Regions from separate parts of the Cellulomonas sp. zg-ZUI22 genome, predicted to be linked through region 1. Evidence: predicted binding sites of a transcription regulator. Region 1 holds the regulator's gene; the other holds the start of a gene.
The links. The regulator Rex, encoded in region 1, represses fermentation and respiration genes when NADH is low (regulators of the CRP and FNR family bind a similar motif). The targets are predictions, from matches to a motif close to CTTGTGAANNNNTTCACAAG.
Positions count from the first base shown of each region.

Region 2: a site for Rex is predicted at 5,321-5,340, ahead of mqo (malate dehydrogenase (quinone)). Genes of this name have one in related genera too.

Region 1 is NZ_JAFMUZ010000001.1:1,360,191-1,369,453, reverse strand. It holds gene J1G43_RS06265 (1,4-dihydroxy-2-naphthoate polyprenyltransferase) at 29-898, shown strand; gene J1G43_RS06260 (DUF4229 domain-containing protein) at 911-1,198, opposite strand; gene J1G43_RS06255 (PLDc N-terminal domain-containing protein) at 1,241-1,660, shown strand; gene ccsB (c-type cytochrome biogenesis protein CcsB) at 1,746-2,777, opposite strand; gene J1G43_RS06245 (cytochrome c biogenesis protein ResB) at 2,774-4,498, opposite strand; gene J1G43_RS06240 (cytochrome c biogenesis CcdA family protein) at 4,507-5,442, opposite strand; gene J1G43_RS06235 (TlpA disulfide reductase family protein) at 5,439-6,059, opposite strand; gene J1G43_RS06230 (histidine phosphatase family protein) at 6,112-6,768, opposite strand; gene J1G43_RS06225 (MarR family winged helix-turn-helix transcriptional regulator) at 6,817-7,314, opposite strand; gene J1G43_RS06220 (YceI family protein) at 7,424-7,972, shown strand; gene J1G43_RS06215 (redox-sensing transcriptional repressor Rex) at 8,085-8,783, opposite strand; gene J1G43_RS06210 (glutaredoxin family protein) at 8,836-9,123, opposite strand; gene J1G43_RS06205 (HAD family phosphatase) at 9,232-9,263, shown strand, end outside.
Region 2 is NZ_JAFMUZ010000002.1:495,724-504,986, reverse strand. It holds gene J1G43_RS10035 (Ku protein) at 1-1,022, opposite strand, end outside; gene ligD (non-homologous end-joining DNA ligase) at 1,112-2,047, shown strand; gene ligD (non-homologous end-joining DNA ligase) at 2,082-2,963, shown strand; gene J1G43_RS10020 (Dps family protein) at 3,072-3,650, shown strand; gene J1G43_RS10015 (App1 family protein) at 3,734-4,840, shown strand; gene J1G43_RS10010 (hypothetical protein) at 4,921-5,133, opposite strand; gene mqo (malate dehydrogenase (quinone)) at 5,384-6,871, shown strand; gene J1G43_RS10000 (hypothetical protein) at 6,876-7,241, shown strand; gene J1G43_RS09995 (DUF2277 domain-containing protein) at 7,283-7,558, opposite strand; gene J1G43_RS09990 (methylated-DNA--[protein]-cysteine S-methyltransferase) at 7,570-8,199, opposite strand; gene J1G43_RS09985 (RNA polymerase sigma factor) at 8,196-8,702, opposite strand; gene J1G43_RS09980 (aldo/keto reductase) at 8,774-9,263, opposite strand, start outside.

The sequences.
Region 1 (9,263 bases):
CCCGCACCCGCCCACGAACAGGAGCACGATGGCCACCGCCTCCGACTGGCTCGCCGGTGCACGCCCCCGCACGCTGCCCGCCGCCGTCGCCCCCGTGCTCGTCGGTACCGGGGCCGCGGCCCAGGTCGACGCCGCGCACACCGGGCGGGCGCTGCTCGCCGCCGGGGTCGCGCTGGCGTTGCAGGTGGCCGTCAACTTCGCCAACGACTACTCCGACGGCGTCCGCGGCACCGACGTGGACCGGGTGGGGCCGATGCGGCTCACGGCCTCGGGTGCCGCGCCGCCGCGGCAGGTGCGCGGTGCGGCGTTCGCGGCCTTCGGGGTGGCCGGGCTGCTCGGCCTCTGGCTCGTCGCCCTGTCCGGCGCGTGGTGGCTGCTGGCCGTCGGGGCGCTGTGCGTCGTCGCCGCGTGGACCTACACCGGCGGGCGGCGGCCCTACGGCTACCTGGGCCTCGGCGAGGTCGGGGTGTTCGTGTTCTTCGGCCTGGTCGCGGTGATGGGCACCACGTACACGCAGGCGGGGACGGTCACGTGGCCGTCCGTGGTCGGGGCTGTCGCGGTGGGGCTGCTGGCGTGCGCGCTGCTCATGGCCAACAACCTGCGCGACGTGCCCACCGACGTCCTGGCCGGCAAGCGGACCCTCGCGGTGCGGCTCGGGGACCACCGGGCGCGCCGGGTGTACGCCGGCATGGTCGTGCTGCCGATCCTGCTGGGCGCGGTGTGCGCCGCCGTGGCGCCGTGGTCGCTGCTGGTGCTGCTGCTGCTCGGCCCCGCGGTGCTGCTCGCGGTGGCCGTGCTGGCCGGCGCCCGCGGCATCGCCCTGGTGCCGGTGCTCGGTGGCACCGGGCTGCTCGAGCTGGGCTTCGGGGTGCTCCTGGGGGTCGGGCTCGCGCTGTGACCCCGCGCGGCGTCAGCGCTCCGCGCCGCCGGTGCCGTGCGGCAGGACCGACGCCTCGGCGTCCTCGTCCTGGGCGTCCCGGGCCACGGTGCCGCCGGACGCCCCGCGGCGCGCGGCACGGTCGGCCAGGTGCCGTGCGGCGGCGTCGCGCTGCCGCGTGAGCAGCACGTACGACAGGGCGAACCCGATCACCGCACCGATCACCGGTGCGAGCCAGGAGCGCATCCCCACGCCCCACAGCACGCCGGTGGCGGCCAGGAAGAGGGCGATGCGCAGCAGGGAGTACGTCACGACGGGCACCCCACCAGGGTAGGCGTCCCACGGCACGCATAGGGTGGACGGGTGCTCAGGTACCTGCCGATCGTGATCGTCGTCGCACTGTCCGTCTACTGCGTCTTCGACGTGCTGGGCAGCGACGAACGCCGCCGACGCGGGCTGTCCCGGCACCTGTGGCTGCTCGTCGTCCTGGTGCCGCTGGTCGGCGCGGTCGCGTGGCTGCTGGCCGGGCGGGGATCGTCGCAGGGTGGCGTCGCACGGCGCGGCACGGGTCCGGTGGCACCGGACGACGACCCGGAGTTCCTGTTCCGGCTCGACCAGGAGCGCCGCCGCCGCCAGCAGGAGCGGGACGCGCGCGGCGACGGCGACGGCGGGAAGGGCGCCGACGACGCCCCCGGTGCGCGGGGCGGTGACGCCCCCGACGACGGCGACGGCACGGCCGACGGCACCGGGCCTGCGGCCAGCGACGACGCACCGTCCGCCTGACGGGTCGGCACGAGCGCCGTCGGTCCCGCGACACGCGAACGCCCCGCCCCGCGGCACGAGGCCGGGCGGGACGGGGCGGTCGGGCTCAGAGCCCGGAGTACGAGTGCTTGCCGTCGATGAACAGGTTGACGACCGTGAAGTTGGCGAGCACGACCGTGTAGGCGACGAACACGAGGTACGCGGCCTTGCGCCCGGACCAGCCGCGCGTGCTCCGCGCGTGCAGGTAGGCGGCGTAGACGACCCACGAGACGAACGTGCCGACCTCCTTGGGGTCCCAGCCCCAGTACCGGCCCCACGCCTCCTCCGCCCAGATGGACCCGCCGATGAGCGTCAGGGTCCACAGCACGAACCCGACGGCGTGCTGACGGAACGACGAGGCCTCGAGCCGCCGGGCGTCCGGCACCTGCTCGAGCCACGCGAACGCCGGACCGGTGACGCGTGCGCCGTGCAGCGCACGACGTACGCCGTCGAGCTGCGACCAGGGGCGGTCCAGGCGGGTGCGCCCGGTCGCCCGCGCGTCGCGCAGCACCTGCAGCGCGGTCGTCGCGAAGGCGACCGTGAAGATGCCCGTGGCGAGGATGGCGACGCCGACGTGCAGGACCAGCCAGTAGTGCTGCAGAGCGGGCTGCACGGCGTCGGCGCGCACGTGCAGGGTGTTGAGCGCGAGCACGAGCGCGAGCACCGAGATGCCGGACACCAGCACCCCGACGAACGCGATCGGGTACCGGCGCTGCACCACGACGAGCGCGGTCACGGCGCAGAACACGCCCACGATCGTGAACTCGTACATGTTGGCGGTCGGCCAGCGGCCCGCCGCGACGCCGCGCAGCACGATGGCCACGAGCAGCAGCAGCGCACCGAGGGTCAGCGTCGAGCGCGCGATGCCGGCCGCCCGGCCGCCGGCCGTGCCCGCAGCCGTGCCGTCACCGGCCACGGTCGTCCCCGCCGGGGGCGTCGCGGGGGCGCCGGCCCCCACCAGGGCGGGGGTGCGGACCTCCCGTGCCGCACGCGCGACCTCCGTGAGCCGCGTGAGGTCGACGGAGTACGCGATCAGCGCGAGCGTCAGCGCGGTCGCGGCCGACCAGACGAAGAGGTCGCTCAGCTCGGCGACGGTCATGACCTGTCCTCCTGCGGGACGTCGGGCCCGGTCGGGGGGTGCGACGGGCGGGGAGCGCCGAGCACGTCCGCGAGGACGCGGTCCAGCTCGGGCTGCAGACCGACGTCGTCGCCACGGGCGAGGCCGGCGGCCGTGACCACTGTAGCCGCGGAACCAGGACCTTCGTCCGTGGCAGCGGCGGGGGCGGCGCGCACCCAGAGCCGTCGGCGCGGGGCGAACAGCGACGCCGTGAGGCCGGCGAGGGCGAGCAGCGAGAACGTCAGCACCCACGTCAGCGACGGGTCGTGGCGCAGGTCGAGCGCGACGAACCGCGGCAGGTCGTCGAACGTGAGGGTGCCCAGCCCGTCCGGGAGCTCGACGGTCTCGCCGGGCCGCACGTAGAGGGTGACCACCTCGCCGTCCGCGTCGACGGCCTGCTCCATGCGCGACTCGTCCAGGCGGTACACGTTCTGCGGCACCCCGGTGTCCAGCCCCAGGTTGCCCGACCACACCGACAGGACCAGCAGCGGGTCGTCGGGCTGCGGGTGGACGGAGCGCCACAGCCCGGGCACGGGCTCCTGCGCGGTGGGCAGCAGGAACCCGACCAGGCCGACCTGCGGCTGGTCGCCCGACACGTCGGGCACCTTGACGACGCCCCGCGACGTGTACACGTCGTCCTGCGGCAGGAACGGCACGGGCCCGGAGAACGCGACCTCCCCCGAGGCGTCGTGCACCGTGACGGCCGGCGCGTAGCCGTTGCCCTGCAGGTACACCTTGGCCCCGCCGGCGACCGTGGGGTGGTTGACCTTGATGGTGCGCTCCTCCGGCTCACCGCCCGGCTCCGTGACCGTGACGTGCGCCGTGAAGTCGCGCGACTGCAGGGTCTCGGGGTCGAACTGCGCCTCGAAGTCGTCGAGCCGCATGGTGAACGGCACGAGGTCCGCGGGGTCGAACGCGGAGCCCCGCTCGAACGTGTCGTACGCGGCCTGCACGTTGGCGAACCCCGTGCCCTGCACGACGATGGCCTGCCCGCGGTAGTGCAGCATCTGGCCCGTCGCGATCGCGATCAGCAGCCCGACGAGCGCGAGGTGGAACACGAGGTTGCCGGTCTCGCGCAGGTACCCGCGCTCGGCGGACACCGACCAGACGCCGGCACCCTCGTCGTGCACGTCGACGCGGAAGCCGGGCACGCCCAGCCGGCGGCGACGCAGCACGGCGGCGGCGCGCGCCACGACGTCCGGCGGCGCGTCGGGGGACGTCCCGCCGCCCTGCGCGGGGAACCGCCCGAGCCGCCGCGGGGTGCGCGGCGGCCGGCCGCGCACGGCGGTCAGGTGCACGCGGGTGCGCGGCAGGATGCAGCCGATGAGGGAGACGAACAGCAGCAGGTAGATCGCCGAGAACCAGACCGACGCGTAGACGTCGAAGAACCCGAGCCGGTCGAGCCAGGGCCCCGCGGTCGGGTGGTCGGTGAGGTACGCCGACACGCCGCCGGGGTCCTGCGGGCGCTGCGGGAACATCGTGCCCGGCACGGCGGCGACGGCCAGCAGCACGAGCAGCAGCAGGGCGACGCGCATGCTCGTGAGCTGCCGCCACGCCCAGCGCAGCCAGCCCCGCAGCCCGAGGGCGGGCAGCGCGTCGGCGCGGGTCGGGGCCGTCGCCTGCTCACCGCCGTCGGTGAAGGCGTCGTCGAGACCCTCGGGCCGGTAGCCCGGGGTCGTGGTGGGGGTCGCGTCGGGGGTCACGGGGCCGCTCACAGCGCCGGCACGAACGGGTCGCCACCGGTCAGGACGCCCTGCAGCCAGGCCGCCCACGTGCCCCACGCGCCGGTGAGCAGCGCGACGCCGAGCACGACGAGGACGGCACCTCCGGTGCGCTGGACGGCGAGCCGGTGCCGCTGCAGCCAGCCCACGGCACGCTGCGAGCGCTGCAGCCCGACGCCCACCAGCACGAACGGCAGGCCCAGGCCCACGCAGAACACGGCAGCCAGCAGCGCGCCGCGCGCCGCGGACCCCCCGGTGAGGGACAGCGTGAGGATCGCGGCGAGCGTCGGGCCGATGCACGGGGTCCACCCCAGCCCGAACGCGACACCGAGCAGCGGCGCGCCCCACACGCCCGCGCGCGGCGCGAGCCGCGGCCGGCGCGCGGCCTGCAGGAAGGGCACGGCCCCGAGGAACGCCAGGCCCAGGACGACGGTGAGCGCGCCGAGCGCGCGGCTCACCGGGTCCTGCCACTGCCACAGCGCGGCGCCGAGCGTGCCGGCGAGGGTGCCGAACGCCACGAACACGAGGGTGAAGCCCGCGACGAAGAGCACCGCGCCGACCAGCAGCGTCCGGCGACCCACCGGCGCGGGCAGCGGCACCGCGGCACCGGCCGCGACGGCGGGGACCGCGGCCCCGCCGGCCGGCGGGGCCGTCGGGCGCACGTCGGCCGCGGCGGTCACGGGCACGGCGGGGGCGGCGCCCAGCCGGACGACGTCCGTGGCGTCCACGAACCCGAGCCGCGCGCCCGGCGCGCGGCGCACCCCACCGACGAGCCCGCCGAGGAGACCCAGGTAGCCCGGCACCAGCGGCAGGACGCACGGGGACGCGAAGGACACGAGGCCGGCGAGCAGCGCGACGGGCACGGCGAGCAGCAGCGAGCCGTCGACGACGGTGGTGCCGAGCCCGGCGGCGAGCGCCCCGCTCATCGCGCACCCTCCGCGGCGGGCGCCCACGCCGACGCGTCCGGCCCGCTCGACGCGCTCCCGGCGCCCTCCGCGAGCAGGTCCTCGACGAGCGCACGCAGCGTGGAGGGCTCGACGAGACCGAGGACGCGGGCGGCCACGCGACCCTCGCGGTCCAGCAGCACGGTGGTGGGGACCGCGTTGACGGGCACGACGCCCTGCAGCGTGGCGATCGCGGCACCGCTGGTGTCGTCGAGCGACGGGTAGGGCACGGCGAGCTGCCGCTGGAAGGCCTGGGCCGTGCCGGCGGCGTCCCGGCTGTTGATGCCCAGCACCCGCAGACCCTGGTCGGCGTAGTCGGTGGCGACGGCCGCGAGGTCGGGTGCCTCCGCGCGGCACGGCGGGCACGCGGCGTACCAGGTGTTGAGCAGCACGACGTCGCCGCGCCACTGCGCCAGGTCGTGCGCACCACCCTCGTAGTCGGTGCCCGTGATCGTCAGCGGCCCGACGCGGTCGTCCGGTGCCCACGTGGTGGTCGACCCGTCGCCGGACTGGTAGCCCTGGTCGACGACGTCGGGCACGTCCCCCGCGGGGTCGTCCGTGCCGCACCCGGCGAGCAGCAGGGCGAGTGCCGTGGCCACGGCCGCGGGGACGAGGGCCGCACGGTGCGGCCGGGCGGGGCGTCGGCGCACGTCAGGCCCCGGCGACGGGGGACGCTCCGGGCAGCAGGGACGCGGCGGGCTCGCCGTAGCCGACGCCTACCAGCACGTCGTCCTCGAACCGGAGGGTCGTGAGGGACGCCAGCGCGCACTGCCGGCGGCGGGGGTCGTGCCACAGGCGGCGGTTCTCGAGAGCCAGGCGCGTCACCCAGATCGGCAGCTGGTGGCTGACGAGCACGGCCTCGTGGCCGCGGGCGGCGACGCGGGCGGCGTCGACCGCGGCGAGCATGCGGTCGACCTGCTCGGCGTAGGGCTCGCCCCACGACGGGCGGAAGGGGTTGCGCAGGTAGGGCCAGTGGGCCGGGTGCCGCAGCGAGCCGTCGCCGACGCCGAACGTCATGCCCTGGAAGTGGTTGTCGGCCTCGATCAGCCGGTCGTCCGTGCCGACCGGGACGCCGAAGGCCGCGGCGAGGGGCGCGGCGGTCTCCTGCGCGCGCTGCAGCGGGGAGGACGTGACCACGACCACGTCGCGCCGTGGTGCGCCCTGCTCGCCGGCCAGCGTGGCGGCGACGAGCTCGGCCATCCGCAGCCCGCGCTCGGACAGCCGGTAGCCGGGCAGCCTGCCGTAGAGCAGACCCTCGGGGTTGTGCACCTCACCGTGCCGCAGCAGGTGGACCGTCGTGGCGACCATGTGCACAGTGTCGCAAAGTCTGCGGCGTCCCCGTGCGCGTCGGCGGGCTCAGCGTGCGGCGTCCCCGTCGGCGTCGGGCAGGCACCCCGGGCCGCGCAGGTGCGCGACGACGACGCGCATCGCCTCACCCAGCGCGGCCAGCTGGGCGTCGTCCAGCACGTCGACGAGGTGCCGCCGCACGGACTCGACGTGACCGGGCGCCGCGGCCACGAGCACCTGCCACCCGTGGTCGGTGAGCACGCAGTTCACGCCCCGGGCGTCGTCGAGCGCGGGCTCGCGGCGCACGATGCCGGCGCGCTCCATGCGGGCGACGGTGTGCGTCAGCCGGCTCCGGGAGTGCGCGAGGTCGTCCGCGAGCTCGGACATGCGCAGGGCGCGGCGCGGCGCCTCGGAGAGCCGCACGAGCACCTCGTACTCCCCGAGCGACAGCCCGCTGCCCTCGTCCAGCTCGCGCCCCAGGACGTCGAACAGCAGCGCGGTCCCGTCGCGGAACGCGCGCCAGTCGCGCTGCTGCGTGGCGGAGAGCCAGCGCACGTCGTCGGGCACGGGTGTCCTCCTCAGGGGTTGCGCTCGGCAGCCCACCGTAGTAGAAAGATCAACAACAGTTACTTGTCGAATCAACGAAATCGTTCGGCACCGAACCGCGGAGGACCCCATGACCGCTCTGCCCACCGGCCTCACCGCCGGCACCTGGAACATCGACCCGACGCACACGGACGCGTCGTTCACGGTCCGTCACGCCGGCATCTCCAAGGTCCGGGGCACGGTCGCCGTGACGTCCGGCACCCTCACGGTCGGCGAGGACCTGGAGTCCTCCGCCGTCTCGGTGACGCTCGACCCGTCCACGGTCACCACCGGTGACGCCAACCGCGACGGCCACCTCAAGAGCGCCGACTTCTTCGACGTCGAGACGTTCGGCGGGTGGACCTTCGCCTCCACCGCGATCCGTACGGACGGCGGCGACAAGCACGTCGTCGTCGGCGACCTGACGATCCACGGCGTCACGCGCGAGGTCGAGCTGGAGACCGAGTTCAACGGCACCGCGGTGGACCCGTTCGGCAACACGCGCGCCGGCTTCGAGGCGACCGTCACCATCTCCCGCAAGGACTTCGGCCTCACGTGGAACGCCGCGCTCGAGGCGGGCGGCGTCCTCGTCGCCGACAAGGTCCGCATCGACCTGGACGTGTCCGCCATCAAGGCCTGACGCTCCCCACCGGGGCACCACGCCCCGACCCCGTCCGTGAGGGCGCGACGTCCCCCGTCGCGCCCTCGCGGCACGTCCGGGCACCGTCGGCACCGACCCCGGGCGTCGCCGTTCACGACGCCCCGCCGCCGGCGCTGCGCGCGCGGTCGTGGAACGCCAGGATCTGCAGCTCGGACGCCACGTCCACCGCCCGCACGTCGACGTGCGGCGGCACGCGCAGCGCGCACGGCGCGAACGTGAGGACGCCGACCACCCCGGCGGCGACCAGCGCGTCGCACACCTGCTGCGCGACGGCGGCCGGCGTCGTCAGCACCGCGATCGTCGCCCCGGTGCGCGCCACCACCGCGGCCAGGTCGTCGGCCGGCTCGACCACGAGCCCGGCCACCGTCGTGCCCACCACCGCCGGGTCCGCGTCGACCAGCCCCACCAGCACGAAGCCCCGCTCGGCGATGCCGGCGTAGTTCGCCAGGGCGTGCCCCAGGTTGCCGACGCCCACCAGCAGCACGCGGCGCACGTCGGCCAGGCCGAGGGCCACCGTGACCTGCTCGCGCAGGTGCGCGACGTCGTAGCCCACCCCGCGACGACCGTACGAGCCGAGGTACGACAGGTCCTTGCGCAGCTGTGCCGGGGTCACGCCCGCGCGCTCCGCCAGCTCGTCGGACGACGTCAGGACGGCACCGGCCGCCGCTGTCGCCTCGAGCGCCCGCAGGTAGCCGGGCAGCCGCCCGACCGTGGCGGACGGCACGGCCTGGCCGTCACGTCCGGCGCGGCCGTCGGCCCCGCGTCGTGCTGCGCTGCGCCGACCGTCCACTGACCCTCCGCACCCGCGTCGCCGGGCACGGCCCCGGCGCCAGGATCACACGCTAGGGCCTGCCGCCCGCCGCCGCGAGAGCCCGCCGCAGGCGCGCCTCGTCGATCCGCCAGTACCCGCGCCGCACCCCGTCGACGTCGACCACCGGCACCAGCTCGCCCAGCTCGTCCGCCGGCAGCCGGCCGTCGGGTCCCGGCACGTCGACGTCGACCTCCGCCCAGGTCGCACCGACCTCGCCGCACACCCGCTCGACGAGCGCCCGCGCGTCGTCGCACAGGTGGCACCCGGTCCGTCCGTACAGCACCACCCGCGGTGCGCTCGTCCCGCTCACGGCGCCCACGCTAGCCGGGCCGCCCCGGCTCCGGGAGGCCCGCGGCGCGTGTGCGCACGTCGCGGCACGCAGCGGACCCTCCGTCGCGCGGGGCCGCGCGCTCGTTACAGTGTCCGGATGCGAACGGGCGACGGCACGGACGAGCCTGC
Region 2 (9,263 bases), on a different contig from region 1:
GCCCCTTCCTTGGTCGCCGCGGACCGGCGCTTGGCGCCCGTGCCGCTCGTCGCCTCGTCACCCTTGCCGCTCGTCGCCGTGCCGCCCTTGCGGCCACGACCCTTCGTGTCCTTGTCCGTGGACGCCTCGCCGGCGGTGTCCTTCGTCGTGCGCGAGCGCGTGCCGGAGGTCGCGCGCGTGCGGGCCGCGGGCTTCTCCTTCTCGGCGGGGGCGTCGTCGGCGTCCTCGCCCCGGGCCGCGCGCGCCTTCTGGACGGAGCGCTGCAGGGCCGCGAGCAGGTCGACGACCTCGCCACCGCCCTCGCTCGACTCCTCCTCGGGCGGGGCGGGCCGGACCTGCGTGTCGCCCGACGACACCTTGGTCGCGATCAGCTGCTCGAGCGCCGCCACGTACGCGTCCTCGTACTGCGAGGGGTCGAAGTCCCCCGCGAGGGACTCCACCAGCGAGGACGCCATCGTCAGCTCCTGCGGGCGCACCGTCACGTCGTCGTCGAGCACCGGGAAGTCGGCCTCCCGCACCTCGTCGGGCCACAGCAGCGTCTGCAGCACGATGACCTTGTCCCGCACCCGCAGCACCGCCATCGACTCCCGCTGCCGGATCGCGACCTTCACCACCGCCACCCGGTCCGTCTCCTCCAGCGCACCGCGCAGCAGCGCGTACGGCTTGGCGGCCGTGCGGTCCGGCTCCAGGTAGTACGTCTTCTGCAGCATGATCGGGTCGACCTGGTCGGCCGGCACGAACTCGAGCACCTCGATCTCGCGCTCGGTGGCCAGAGGCAGCTGCTCGAAGTCCTCGTCCGTGAGGACCACGAGCTCACCGTCCTCCGTCTCGTAGCCCTTCGCGATGTCCGACCACTCCACGGCCTCGCCGTCGACGCTGCAGACCTTGCGGTACCGGATGCGGCCACCGTCCTCGCGGTGCACCTGGTGCAGCCGGACCTCGTGCTCCCCCGTCGCGGCGTAGAGCCGCACCGGCACGTTCACCAGGCCGAAGGCCACGGCGCCCTTCCAGATCGCCCGCACGGCACGTCCTCCCTCGTCGTGACCACGGCACCGCTCCCCCACGAGCCGCCCCACGCGACCGCTGCGCCGTCCACGGGCAGGATGGACCCGTGGAGCCCATGCTCGCCACCCCTGCGCCCGCACCGGCCGCCCTGCCGCACGGGCGCGACTGGGTCTACGAGGTCAAGTGGGACGGCGTCCGTGTCCTGGCGGACGTGCGCGACGGCACCGTGCGGCTGGCCAGCCGCAACGAGCGCGACGTCACCCCGGCGTACCCCGAGCTGCGCTACCTGGCCGACCTGGGCGACGTCCTGCTGGACGGGGAGGTCGTGCTCATGGACGCGGGCCGGCCGTCGTTCCCGGCGCTCGCCGAGCGCATGCACGTGCGCGACGTCCGGCGCGCCGAGACCCTGGCCGCGGCCCGGCCCGTCACCTACCTCGTGTTCGACGTCCTGCGCCACGACGGCCGGGACCTCGCTCCCCTGCCCCTCACCGCGCGGCGCGCCGTCCTCGAGAGCCTGCCCCTGCCCGAGCACGTCCAGGTCTCCCCCTGGTACGACGACGGCGACGACCTCTGGCAGGTCACCGCCGCCCACGGGCTCGAGGGCGTCGTCGCCAAGCGCACGGGCTCCACCTACCGACCCGGGCGGCGGTCGCCCGACTGGGTGAAGTCCGCGCACCGGCGCACCCGCACGGCACTCGTCGGCGGCTGGCGCCCGGAGTCGACCGGGACGGGACGCCTCGGCGCGGTGCTGCTGGGTGCCCCGGACGCCACCGGCGCCCTGCGCTACCTCTGCCGTGCCGGCTCCGGTCTCGCCGGACCCGCCGCGCGGGCCATGCGCGAGCGGCTCGCCCCCCTCGAACGCGCCACCAGCCCGTTCGCCGACGACGTGCCCGCCGTCGACGCCCGCGGCACGATCTGGTGCGACCCGGTGGTCGTCACCGACATCCTCTACCTGGGTCGCACGCCGACCGGACGCCTCCGCCAGCCGGTCGTCCGCGGGGTGCGGACCGACACCACGGCCGACCCGTGGGAGCAGCCCTGAGAACAGCCCCGAGGACCGAGGAGACGCCGACCGCATGAGCGCAGAGCGCCGCACCGTGGACGTCGGCGGCCGGCCCGTCCGCCTGACCCACCTCGACCGGGTCCTCTACCCCGCCACGGGCACCACCAAGGCCGAGGTCATGGACTACCTCGTGCGCGTCGAGGCGGCGATCCTGCGTCAGCTGCGGGACCGGCCCGTCACGCGCATCCGGTGGCCCGAGGGCGTCGGCGGCGAGAAGTTCTTCGAGAAGAACGTCCCCCGCGGCGCCCCGCCCTGGCTGCGCCACCAGCGTCTGCCCGCGTCCCCCGGCACGGACGACGAGGGCACGACCCTCGACCTGCCGTTCATCGACGACCTGGCCGGGCTCATGTGGGCCGCCAACTCCGGCGCGCTCGAGCTGCACACCCCGCAGTGGACCGTGGGACCGCGCGGGGGCCTGCGGGGCGCCGACCGCCTGGTCGTGGACCTCGACCCCGGCCCCGGAGCCGGCCTCGACGAGTGCGCCCGCGTCGCGCACCTCGTGGCCGAGCGGCTGCGCACCCAGGGCCTGTCACGCACGGTGCCCGTCACCTCCGGGTCCAAGGGGCTGCAGCTCTACGCGCCGCTGCCCCGGCCCCGTCCCGCGACCGAGGTGCGCGAGCTCGCGCACGACCTGGCCCACGCGCTCGCGGGCGAGCACCCGGACCTCGTGGTGGCGGTGCAGCGCAAGGACCTGCGCGGTGGGAAGGTTCTCCTGGACTGGTCGCAGAACCACCCGGCCAAGACGACGATCACGCCGTGGTCGCTGCGTGGCCGGGACCGACCCACGGTCGCGGCGCCACGCGACTGGGACGAGATCGGTCCCGGCCTGCGCCAGCTCACGGCCGACGAGGCGGCCGACCGCCTCGCGCGCGACGGCGACCCCTTCGACCCCTGACCAGGACGCACACCCGCCCACCGGCTCCGATGGCGGGGGGTCGCGCGTCCTGGCAGCGTGGACGTCACCCCGGGCCGGACGGGCCCGGTGCGTCTGCGAAGGAGTGCCATGTCCCGCGATCTCCCGAAGTACACCGTCCCGTCGCTGACGCCGGAGGACGGCGCGAGGGTGGCCGCGATCCTGCAGGAACGGCTCCACGCGCTGAACGACCTGGCGCTGACGCTCAAGCACGTCCACTGGAACGTCGTCGGCCCGCACTTCATCGCGGTGCACGAGATGCTCGACCCCCAGGTCGACGCCGTCCGGCTGATGGTCGACGCGACGGCCGAGCGCATCGCGACGCTCGGTGTGGCGCCTGTCGGCACACCGGGCGCCCTGGTCGCCGCGCGCACCTGGGACGACTACGCGATCGGCCGTGCGAGCACGACCGAGCACCTCGGCGCGCTGGACGCGGTGTACGTCGGGGTCATCACGGACCACCGCAGGGCGGCGGCGGACACCGAGGAGCTGGACACCGTCACCAACGACCTGCTGGTCGGGCACCTGAGCGAGCTCGAGCTGTTCCACTGGTTCGTCCGCGCCCACCTCGAGTCCTCCGGTGGTGCCCTGTCGACGGCCGGCGCGTCGACCGAGAAGGGCGCCGCCGCGGCCGCGAAGTCCGCCACGACCTCCGACAGCGCCCAGTGACGCCCCGGCACGCCGCGGCGTCCGCGCCTGCCGCACCCGCCGGTCCGGGTGGCCACGAGGACGACGGGCTGCGCGCAGGACGCGTGACTCCCCGGCTCGAGAACCCCGACGGCAGCCCGGTCCAGCGGCTGCACGTGGCGGCCCGCTTCGAGGACCGGTTCGACGCCGTGCTCGCCCGCGTGCTGCGGCGGCGCGGCTGGACGGTCCGCGTCGTCGGGTACGCCGGGTACGGCTCCGGCGGCAAGGTGCGGGTGCTCGCCCGCACCCTGCTGGCCTCCCCCACCGTGCGCCAGCGCGACCTGCCGGACGCCGGTGGCGGCGCCCAGACCGGTGAGCGGCCCGCACCGACCGTCCGCGGGTGGCGCTCGTTCTTCACCGCACCCGTGGCCGGCGCGCCGGTCGAGGTCGAGGTCGGGGGCCGCAAGCACCGGCTGACCACGGACCGCGGCGGGTACGTCGACGCCATGGTCGACGCCGACCTCCCGCCCGGCTGGCACGACATCACGCTCACGTCGGTGGACGACGCCCGGACCACGGCGCGCGTCGTGGTGGTGGGCCCGGAGCCGACGGTCGGCATCGTCAGCGACATCGACGACACCGTCATGGTCACGCGCCTGCCGCGTCCCCTCGTCGCCGCGTGGAACGTCTTCGTGCGGCACGAGAACGCGCGCGAGGCCGTCCCCGGCATGTCACGCCTGTACCACGCCCTGCGGGCCGACCACCCCGGGGCCCCCGTCGTGTACCTGTCCACCGGGGCGTGGAACGCGGCACCGGCGATCGGCCGGTTCCTGCGGCGCCACGACTACCCCGCCGGGCCGCTGCTGCTGACGGACTGGGGACCGACCAACACCGGGCTCTTCCGCAGCGGTCCGCGGCACAAGGTGGCCGAGCTGCGCCGCCTGTTCACCGACCTGCCGCAGGTGCGGTGGGTGCTCGTCGGCGACGACGGGCAGCACGACCCGCAGATCTACGCCGGGGCCGTGGAGCACCACCCGGACCGGGTCGAGGCCGTCCTCATCCGCCAGCTGACGCCCGGTGAGCACGTGCTCTCGCACGGCATGCCCGTCGCAACCCCCGAGCAGGAGGAGTCCGAGGAGCGGGCGGACGAGGAACCCGGTCTCGACGTCCTCACGGGCGAGGACGGGGAGCAGCTGCTGCAGCGGGCGCGCGAGGCCGGGCTCGCGCGCTGACGTCCGCCGGGATCGTCGGCGTCTGCCGCCGGCGATCCCGGCGGGGACGCCGGCGGTCGATGCCGGCGCCGGCGCGGACCTCAGAGCCGCTCGGGGTCGTCCCAGTCGTCGCTCGAGGCGATCGCCTCGTCGTCGGGCTCGAGCTCGGCGGCGCGCAGCGAGCGCGGGGCCCGCGCGGGGTCGCCCCCCGTGCGGGCGTCCGCCGCGTCCAGGTCCGCCTGGGTGAGGGGCTGGTCGGCCAGGCCGTGGGCGGCGGGGTCGGACGTCAGGTCGCGCGCGCGGTTCGAGCTCATGCACCGGTTCTACCGCGCACCGGGCGGGTCGCGCACCCGCTCGGCGCGGGGCGTGCGCGTGTCGGGCGTCCGCGCGGCGTGTCGCCCTCGTCGGGCACGACCGGGGTCGGGGCGTCGCGTCCGACGTCCCCGTGTCGGCCGACAGCGACTGCGCCGCAGGTCAGCGGCGCGCATGTGACGAAAGTCCCACGAGACAAACATCACATGACTTGTGCTGGGAGGTCTCTCGACGTCGACCTAGCATCGCGGCGTGGCACCTGGAGAGCACGAGACCGCGGCCGACGTCGACGTCCTGCTGGTGGGCGGCGGCATCATGAGCGCGACGCTCGCGTCGCTGCTGAGCACGCTGGAGCCCGGCTGGCGCATCGAGGTGCACGAGCGGCTGGACTCCCCCGCGCTCGAGAGCTCGAACGCGTGGAACAACGCGGGCACCGGCCACGCCGCGCTGTGCGAGCTGAACTACACGCCCCAGCGCCCCGACGGCACGGTCGACGTGACCAAGGCCGTCACGATCAACGAGCAGTACGAGCTGTCGCGCGAGCTGTGGCACCACCTGGCCGCCGCGGGCCGGCTGCCCGGCGGCGAGGACGCCGTCACCACGACCCCGCACCTGACGTTCGTCCGCGGGTCGCAGGACGTCGAGTTCCTGCGCCGCCGCTGGGAGGCGCTGCGCGCGCACCGGCTGTTCGCCGACCTGGAGTTCACGACCGACCCGGCCGTCATCGCCCGGTGGGCTCCCCTGCTCATGGCCGACCGGGCGGACGACGAGCCCGTCGCCGCCACGCGCGCCGCCTGGGGCACGGACGTCGACTTCGGGTCGCTGACGCGCGCCATGCTCGCCGACGCGGTCCAGCGCGGGGCCACCCTGCACACGAGCAGCGAGGTCACGCGGCTCAAGCGCCTGCGCGACGGGCGCTGGCGGGTCACCGTGGCGGACCGGCGCTGGAACGGTCGTCCGCCGCGCACGCTCACCGCCCGGTTCGTCTTCGTCGGCGCGGGCGGCGGTGCGCTGCACCTGCTGCAGCGCAGCCGCATCAAGGAGATCCGCGGGTACGCGGGCTTCCCGATCAGCGGGCAGTTCCTGCGGACCACCGCACCGCACGTGGTGGACCAGCACCGCGCGAAGGTCTACGGCAAGGCCGCGATCGGTGCGCCGCCCATGTCGGTCCCGCACCTGGACGCGCGCGTCGTCGACGGGCGCCGCGCGCTGATGTTCGGCCCGTACGCCGGCTGGAGCATGAAGTTCCTCAAGCGCGGCTCCTGGACCGACCTGCTGCGCTCGGTGCGACCCACCAACCTGGTGCCGATGATCGCTGTCGGCCTGCGCAACGTCGACCTGCTCACGTACCTCATCCGCGAGGTCACCACCGGCGACACCGCGCGGCTGCGCACGCTGCGCGCGTACATGCCGACCGCCGACCCGCGGGACTGGGAGCTGGTGACGGCGGGCCAGCGCGTCCAGGTCATCAAGCGCGGCAAGGGCGGTGGTGTGCTGGAGTTCGGGACCGAGCTCGTGGCGTCGGCCGACGGCTCGATCGCCGGTCTGCTGGGCGCGTCCCCCGGCGCGTCGACCGCGGTGGCGACCATGCTGGACCTGCTCGACCGGTGCTTCCCCGAGCGGGCCGACGCCTGGCGTCCGCAGCTGCAGCAGCTGATGCCCAGCCTGGGCGGCGGCGAGTGGGACGCGGCGATGGAGCGTCAGCTCGTGGACGACGGGACGCTCACGGGCGGACACTGAGTCCGTGCCCGACCACGCCCTTCCCGGCCCCGACGTTCCCGACCTCGGTCGTCCCGCCGACGACCTGACCGACGGCGAGCGGACGACCGACCCGCAGGAGACGCTGCCGGAGCCCGTCAGCGCGCCCATGCGCCACGCCAAGGTGCGGGCGTTCACCGACCACACGACGGTGGGTCAGGTCGTCGTGGACGAGGACGGCGCCGTGACCATCGGGTGCGCCTGCGGCATGACGCTGACGAACGGTCCCGGGTGGTCGCTCGACGAGCACATCCGCCTGCACCGCGCCGAGGCGCGGTTCCTCGCCCTGTCCGCCGTCGCCCCGGCGGGCATCCCCCGCCTGGTGCCGACGCCGGGCAGCACGGACGACTGACCGGCGCACCCTGCGGCCTCGTGCGGACGTCGCGGCCGGCCTCAGCCCCCCTGGCGCGCCGCGATGCGCGCCTGCACCTCGGGGCGGCGCAGCGGCGGCACCGTCGCCGGAGGCCGGCGGCGCTCGGGCAGCTCGTCGAGCAGGTGGGCGGTGATGTGCGCGATCTGCGCGACCGCCGCCTCGACCGGCCCGCGGGTGGCGTCGGAGAGCTGCTGCACGCCGGTCACCTTCCGCACGTACTGCAGGGCGGCCGCCTCGATCTCCGCGTCCGTGGCGTGCGGCTCCAGGCCGCGCAACGTCGTGATGTTCCGGCACATGCCTGCCGAACCTACGCCTCGGCGGGTCCCGTGGCGAGAGGGTCGGCGCCCGCCCGCTCCAGGCCGATCAGCGTGCGCTTCGCCGCCTCGCCCCCGGCGTAGCGGCCGGGCGACCCGTCGGAGCGCACCACCCGGTGGCACGGCAGCAGCAGCGGCACCGGGTTGAGCGCGCACGCCGTACCGACCGCGCGCACCGCGGCGGGCCGGCCCGCCGCCGTGGCGACCTGCCGGTAGGACGCGGTCGCGCCGTACGGCACGGCGGTCAGAGCCGCCACGACGTCACGGCGGAACCCCCGCGTGAGCCGCAGGTCCACCGGCACGTCGAACGTGCGACGCCGGCCGGCGAAGTACTCGTCGAGCTCGCGCAGCACCGGGTCCAGCCGGGTGCCGCCCTCCAGCACCCGCGGGCCCACGCGGGCGGCCAGGTCGTCGAGCGCCGCGGCGTGGCCCTGCACCTCGAACGCGACCCGGAGCACCCCGGTCTCCCCCGCCGCGACCAGCAGGCGGCCCACCGGCGAGTCCACCACGCGGTAGGTGACGTCGAGCAACCCGTCGGCCTGCGCCTCGGCGACGAGTCGGGCGTGCAGGCGGCGCAGCGTGGCCTGCTCCTCACCGGCGCGTGTCGTCCGGTCGGTCGTCATGGCTGGCCCCCGTCGTCGATGGTCGTGCCGTACGTGCGGCGCAGCGCGGCCACGCCGTCGGCTCCGGCACGCCGGGCCGCGGCGGCGCTGCCACCCACGAGCGCCGCGACGTCGGCGTACGGGAGCCCGCCCAGGTGGTGCAGCACCACGGCGCGCCGCTGCTTGGCGGGCAGCGCGCCGACCGCGCGCCACAGGTCGAGGTCACGGTCGCCGGGCAGCGGCGTGGGTGCGACCAGCGGGTCGCCGCCCAGCGCGCCCGGTTCGGCGGCGGGCGTCGCGTGCCGGGCACGGCGGCGCAGCTCGTCGATCGCCTTGCGCCGCGCCACCGTCACGAGCCACGCCTCGGCGTTCGCGTCGGGTGGGAGGGCCGGCCAGGCGCGCAGCGCGGAGAGGAACGTCTCGGACCACGCGTCGTCGGCGTCGCCAGGCCCGAGCACCGCGCGGCACACGCGCAGCACGGTGCCCCCGTGCGCGCGCACCACGTCCTCGAACGGTCCGGTCATCCCCACAGTGTGCAGACGCCGCGCCCCGCCGTGACGTGAGGTCCGGCGGGGCGCGGGTCAGCGCGTGCGGGTCAGCGCATCTGGGTGAAGGCGGCGGTGGCCGGGTCGGCGCCGATGCGCTCCTCGCTGTCCAGCGCGTCGATGGCCGCGACGTCCTCGTCCGTGAGGTCGAAGGAGAACAGGTCGAGGTTGGAGCGGATCCGCTCGGGCGTGACCGACTTGGGGATGACGATGCGTCCTGCCTGCACGTGCCAGCGCAGGGCCACCTGGCCCGTGGTGACGCCGAGCCGCTCCGCCACCGACGTCACGGCGTCGGCCTGCAGGTCCTTGCCCTGCCCCAGCGGCGAGTACGCCTCGACGGCGACGCCGTGCTGCGTGGAGGCGTCCTGCGTCGCGCGCTGCTGGAAGGTCGGGTGCACCTCCACCTGGTTGACGGCGGGCACGACGTCCGTCTCGCGCAGCAGCCGCTCGAGGTGCTCGGGCAGGAAGTTCGAGACGCCGATCGCCCGGACGGCACCGTCCGCGAGCAGCTTCTCGAAGGCCCGCCACGTCTCGACGTAC